Regions from separate parts of the Dorea sp. AM13-35 genome, predicted to be linked through region 1. Evidence: predicted binding sites of a transcription regulator. Region 1 holds the regulator's gene; each other region holds the start of a gene.
What was found. The regulator HrcA, encoded in region 1, represses chaperone genes, less so after heat shock. The targets are predictions, from matches to a motif close to TGTTAGCACTCNNNNNNNNNGAGTGCTAACA.
Positions count from the first base shown of each region.

Region 2: htpG (molecular chaperone HtpG) is a predicted target of HrcA. The motif match lies at 1,490-1,520, and genes of this name have one in related genera.
Region 3: clpB (ATP-dependent chaperone ClpB) is a predicted target of HrcA. The motif match lies at 1,085-1,115, and genes of this name have one in related genera.

Region 1 covers NZ_QUCZ01000007.1:82,706-84,988, reverse strand. The annotation lists gene grpE (nucleotide exchange factor GrpE) at 1-267, opposite strand, end outside; gene hrcA (heat-inducible transcriptional repressor HrcA) at 318-1,361, opposite strand; gene DW152_RS09050 (hypothetical protein) at 1,509-1,802, opposite strand; gene DW152_RS09045 (response regulator transcription factor) at 1,878-2,283, opposite strand, start outside.
Region 2 covers NZ_QUCZ01000004.1:127,102-129,384, reverse strand. The annotation lists gene htpG (molecular chaperone HtpG) at 1-1,393, opposite strand, end outside; gene DW152_RS06300 (ABC transporter permease) at 1,568-2,283, opposite strand, start outside.
Region 3 covers NZ_QUCZ01000012.1:49,667-51,949, reverse strand. The annotation lists gene DW152_RS12350 (ABC transporter permease subunit) at 1-88, shown strand, start outside; gene DW152_RS13535 (response regulator) at 172-951, shown strand; gene clpB (ATP-dependent chaperone ClpB) at 1,171-2,283, shown strand, end outside.

The DNA of each region.
Region 1 (2,283 bases):
CATTTGGGATTTCTCCTTCTCTGTACGTTTGCGGAAGTTATCAAACTCTGCCATCTGACGAGTGAGTCTGTCAGTCAGTTCCTCAATCTTCTCGTCTTTTTTATCTTTCTTATCCTTCTTGCCAAATAACTTCTTGCCGGATTTCTTCTCTTCTGTATCGGATTCTTTGCTGTCCTCTTTCTCTGCTTCCTTCGCTTCGTCTTCGGCTGCCTCTTCTTTAGTGGCTTCAGCTGTCTTCTTTGCTTCCTCCACAGCTTCCTTTACCATCTCTTCCTGGCTCTTTTCTTTGTTATCTTCCAAGGGTACTTCCACCTTTCTTATTCATTCTTATGAAACATCTGATCCAGTTCTGTCTGGAGACGCTTCATAGATTTTAAAACATGCTCATAATCCATCCGCTTCGGTCCGATAATGCCTATCGTTCCCTTCATGCCCTCGCCTAATTCATAGGTTGCGGTCACGACACTGCAGTCCTTCATGTTCTGTACCGGTGCTTCATCACCGATATAAACCTGGATTCCTGTATTCTCTTCATGAGAAAGTGTCTGGGTTACAAGCTCTGTAAGCTGTTGTTTTTCTTCAAATGCACTGATGATATCCTGAGCGCTCTGCTTATCGCTGAGCTCCGGATATTTGAAAATGTTCGTCGCACCACTTGTATAGATCTGCATATCTTCATCGACCTGTATCGTATCTGCGACTGCATCCAGTACGTTGCCAATCACCACGCTGTGAATACCTGCCTGCTCTTTGAGTCTTGCGATCAGTCCTAAATTGATCTCCTCAATGGACATACCATTGAGTGTTGTATTCAAAAGCATATTCAGCTTCAGCAGGTTCTCATTGCTGAGCGGTTCTTCCAGATGAATGAGCTTGTTCTTAATCACATTGCCGCCGAGAACAATTACCGCGATCACCTGTTCTTCATCCACCATAGACAACTGGAGGAACTTGATCTTATTGGAATTGTTCATCGGAGTGGAAACCATCGTTGCGTAATTCGTATTGTTCGCTAAAACTTTGGCTGCCTGTTTCAGAAGCTGATCCATCTTATCTGCTTTCTGAAGCATCTGATCCTGCATATCATTCAGTTCCTGCTCCTTCTCCTGCATCAGCATATCTACATATAATCTGTAGCCTTTATCCGAAGGAATACGACCTGCCGATGTATGTGGCTGTATGATATAACCAAGTTCTTCCAGATCCGCCATCTCATTACGAATCGTTGCTGAACTTAAATTCAAATCCGTATATTTGGAAATAGTTCTCGATCCGACCGGCTCGCCACTCTCTAGATAAGTCTGTATAATCGCATGTAAAATCTTAAGCTTACGATCACTCAGTCCATGTTCTTCTAACATCAGCTCTCCTCCTTTCGGATTTTTCTTTGTTAGCACTCATTAAAAAGGAGTGCTAACATCTTTCGACTATTAATGTAGCACTCCTTTTTCTGTTTGTCAACAGTATTTATTATTTTTTTAGATTCTTTTCAAACGCTTTAAAACAGTCTAGCTCAGTTCTACTTTTGCAGCCTCTTCCGGTTTGAAATCATTTGCCAAATCATAGATATTATGTCCTGTAGACTCACTTAATACACGTCCCTCTAATGAATAGCAGCGGATAAATCTTTTACCATCTACACTTGACCAGTGTTCTACATCCCAGCTCATGTATCCGTCTTCATCAGATTTCTTCTCTTTCAGATAAAGATCTACCTGACGGCCGTCTTTCATAAGCTGAACCAGTCCGTCTGTTCCATTTACTTCTACTTCTGCTTTGTTTACTGTGTCAAAAATTTTCATTTTGCATTCCTCCTGCGTGGTTATATATTTCCTCTATTATAGCCTTTTTCTATGTAAAACACAACCGAACATCCCCTATCCTTCAAACATTTTCCGCAGATCTCTTCTTTTCTCCACCTCAAGTTTTGAAAATATGCGAGTAATTACATTTTTCACATAACCATAAGAATAATGATATTCCGCCGCGATCTCCCGGTTGTCCATCCCTTTTGCAACTGCCTGCGCAATCTTCCACTCGATTGGGCTTAACACTTCCTGCATCTTTTTATACGTTTCATTCTCCTTTATTTCTTCCGTTCGTTCTTCTCTGGCCCGTCCTTCTTCATATTGTAAATGGCGTTCCACTCTTGCAAGCAGTACTTCTTTCACAAATGGTTTCACAATATAATCTACCGCGCCGGATTTTAATCCTCGCACTTCATAATCTGCATCGGAAAATCCGGTCAGGAAAATAATCGGCACACTGCCTGCCGCCGGAATC
Region 2 (2,283 bases), on a different contig from region 1:
CGACTTCTCCGCCATTCTCTTCGATACAGTCTTTCAGCGTCAGATATTTGTGATCCAGGTTCTTGAACAGGATTGCATCTTTCATCTTGTCACAGAACTTCTCATCTTTTAAGCAGCCGAATTTGATAAATGGGCTGATGCTGTCCCAGTATTTCTCATACTCGTCTCTCTTTGTCTTACACATTCCGGCAAGTTTATCTGCAACTTTCTTGGAAATGTACTCAGAAATCTTATTTACAAATCCATCATTCTGCAGGGCGCTTCTGGATACGTTAAGCGGCAGATCCGGGCAGTCGATAACTCCTTTTAATACCATCAGGAATTCTGGAATTACTTCTTTAATATTATCAGCGATAAATACCTGATTGTTATATAACTTAATCGTTCCTTCTACGGATTCATACTCTGTATTGATTCTCGGGAAATACAGAATACCTTTCAAGTTAAATGGATAATCCATATTCAAATGGATCCAGAACAGTGGCTCTTTGTAATCCAGGAATACTTTGCGGTAAAATTCCTGATAATCTTCATCGGAACACTCATTTGGATGTTTTGTCCACAGTGGATGTATATCGCTTAAAGAAACCGGACGCTTCTCAATCTTGACTTTCTCTTTTGCCGGCTCTGTCTCTACCATTTCTTTCTCGCCGTTCTCATTTTCTTTTTCTTCCATCTTGGCTTCTTCGTGAATGTGCTCTACGACAACATCATCCTCTTTAAGATCTGCCTCATCGATAGTCTCATATTCCGGTTCTGCTCCTTCTTTTGAAAGGAAAATCTCTACCGGCATGAATGAACAATATTTCTCGAGTACTTCTCTGACACGATATTCATTTGCAAACTCCAGGCTGTCCTCGTTCAGATACAGTGTCATTGTGGAACCGATTTCTGTCTTCGTTCCCTCTTCCATCTCATACTCTGTGCCGCCTTCGCTTACCCAATGTACCGGTTTTGCGCCTTCTTTATAAGATAAAGTATCAATATGCACTGCGTCTGCTACCATAAATGCAGAATAGAATCCAAGACCGAAATGTCCGATCATATCGTCTTCTGTTGTCTTGTCCTTATACTTCTCAAGAAACTGTGTTGCTCCGGAAAATGCAATCTGTGTAATATACTCTTCCACTTCATCAGCTGTCATTCCAACACCGTTATCTGTAAATTTCAAAGTCTTCTCTTCCGGGTTTACTTCTACCGTAATCTTTGGTTTATATCCATCCGGAAGCTGATACTCTCCCATCATATCCAGTTTTTTTAATTTTGTGATCGCATCGCACCCATTGGATACCATCTCACGAACGAAAATATCATGATCGGAATATACCCATTTTTTAATAATCGGGAAAATATTTTCACTGCTGATCGATAAACTACCTTTTTTTGCTGCCATTTTAATCACTCCTATTTCTATTTTTTATCATGCGGATTCCCCGCCATTCTTCTCTAAAGGATATAATAAGCCTCTCATTTTCAAAAGTCAACAGAAAATTAGCACTCTTTTAAACAGAGTGCTAATAATTCTTTGAACTTTATAAAGTTTTTATAAATTATGCTGCTTTTATCTTTATTCCACACTTTTCAGTGATTCTACCATATCAATCTTGCGGAGTTTAAAATACATCACACCATTTATAATGATTGAAAACAGTACCGTAAACAGGAAACTGTACAGATAACTCGGCGGATTGATATTGCGTCCGAACATTGCCGCATCCACTTCTACTGTCTGGATGATAAACAGATGCAGAATCCTTCCGATCCCAATTCCTACACCCGCTCCTATAAGCGTCAGGATCAGATTCTCACGATACACATAAGCTCCTACTTCCTGATCATAAAATCCAAGTACTTTCAGTGTTGCAAGCTCTCTCTGCCTCTCAGCAATATTAATGTTATTCAGATTATAAAGTACGACAAATGCAAGCATACCTGCTGAAATGATCAGTACTACAATAACAAGATTCAGGCTTTTCAGCATATCATCAAGCTGTTCTCTGATCTCATGCATATAACTGACATTTAACACTTCTTTCCTTGCCAGTATCTTCTTTCCTGCATCTTCCTTCTGTTTCTGGGAATATCCATCACGGATTGTAAATAAGAAACAGTTATACTCCGGCTTCTCGCCATAGATCTTCTCATAGCAGGCAGGTGTCAGATAGAGATAATGCCCCATGTAATTCTCACAGATTTTTAGGATCTTTACTTTTTTATCTCCATTTTCCTCGTCCTTAATCCGGATCGTATCGCCGGCTTTCGCATTTAAAAGCTTCGCCGTCT
Region 3 (2,283 bases), on a different contig from region 1:
CGTTGCAATCGGAGAATATTTCCGTACGTTTATATCTTATGCAGTAATCTGTCTTGCAATTATTTTTAATGTAAAGGAGAATATATAAAGAAAAATGAGGGAAAGTTACAATGATAATTAACATTGCATTATGCGATGATGAGCAGGAATCATTAGATATACTAAAAAAGAATTAGACAAAGCAGCAGTGAAATTGATATATTGTTCTTGGATATAGACATGCCTGGTATTTCGGGACTGGAGATTGCCAAAAAGCTGCGTGAAGAAAATTCAGATATAATATTGATCTTTGTATCCGCACATGAGCAGTATGTATTTGAATCCATAGAATATAGTCCATTCAGATATATTAGAAAAAGCAGGATAGAAAAAGAACTGTTTCTAGATTTGAAAGCAGCCTATGCAAGGCTTGGAGAAATGCAGGATTCATATATTGTTATTAAAACAAGTGAAGCGGATGTTCGAATTAAGCATTCAGATATTATGTATTTTGAAACAGCAGCAAGAAAAGTTGGGGTCCACTTAAATAATGGAGAAATTTTAAATGTCAGAAAAACGATAAAAGAATTGGAAATATCAAAGGATAAAAAATATAGTTATAGAATCAATGAAGGAGAAAATACAGTTGAAATAATTGGTTACCTAAAGAAAAATGTGGATAGTTTACATATTCCGGAAAAAATAGATGGATTAAAAGTGACTTCGCTAGGAGAAGCTTCCTTTGCTTATCACGAAGAATTGAAATGTATTAAAGTACCGAAGACAGTAACAAGTATGAAGATGGCAGTATTTGGATCGATTGTAAATCTTGAAAAAGTATATTTTGCAGGGGATGTGAAAAATATAGATGATTGGGCATTTGGAGATTTTGCGGGTACGATCGTCATTGAAAAAAATAAATGTACTAAATTATATAAATATGCTGTAGATAATAAAATTAGTATGGAATAAAATAATTGCAAAAGTTTGCGCATTGCACATGCAGAAGAATATTTGCAGACAGAAATCAAGCACAATTATTTTGACATCAATGTAGCAATGGTAAAAGTTACTTATGAAAAGGTTTAAGAATACTTTTTAAAACAATTAGCACTCGACTCTTGACAGTGCTGATAAAGTGTTGTATTGTTATATTGCAAGTAGAACAAGAGCAAAAAGGAGGTTGTCTTTATGAATATAAATAAATTTACACAGAAATCATTGCAGGCTGTGCAAGACTGTGAACGCATTGCATCTGACTATGGCAACCAGGAGATTGCACAGGAGCATTTGCTTTATGCATTATTAACACAGGATGACAGCCTGATCGCGAAATTGATGGAAAAGATGGGGCTCGATAAGAACCTTATTATTAATCGCGTGGAAGAGGCGATTACAAAACGCCCGAAAGTACAGGGTGGAAGACAGTATGTAGGACAGGATCTGAATAATGTTCTGATCCACGCAGAGGATGAGGCAAAACCGATGGGAGACGAATATGTTTCTGTTGAGCATCTCTTCCTCGCTATTATAAAATATGCAAGTAAAGATATGAAGGCACTGCTTCGTGAGATGGGTATCAGCCGGGAAGGATTCCTGCAAGCATTATCTACTGTGAGAGGCAATCAGAGGGTAACAAGTGATAACCCGGAAGATACTTATGATACGTTGAATAAATATGGTTCTGATCTGGTAGAGCGGGCAAGAGAGCAGAAACTGGATCCGGTGATCGGACGTGACTCTGAGATCCGTAATGTAGTCCGTATCCTTTCACGTAAGACGAAGAACAATCCGGTCCTAATCGGTGAACCAGGTGTTGGTAAGACAGCAGTTGTAGAAGGACTTGCACAGAGAATTGTCCGTGGTGATGTACCGGAAGGACTGAAAGACAAGACAATTTTCTCACTAGATATGGGAGCACTTGTAGCAGGTGCTAAATATCGTGGAGAATTTGAGGAACGTCTGAAAGCAGTTCTGGAAGAAGTGAAAAACAGCGATGGACGAATTATCCTGTTTATTGATGAGTTGCATACGATTGTCGGCGCTGGTAAGACGGACGGTGCAATGGATGCAGGAAATATGTTAAAACCAATGCTTGCCAGAGGTGAACTGCATTGTATCGGTGCAACAACACTGGATGAGTATCGTCAGTATATTGAAAAAGATGCGGCACTGGAACGTCGTTTCCAGCCGGTTATGGTAGAAGAGCCGACAGTGGAAGATGCAATTTCCATTCTGCGAGGACTGAAAGAACGATATGAAGTATTCCATGGAGTGAAGATCACAGATGGAGCACTTGTTGCA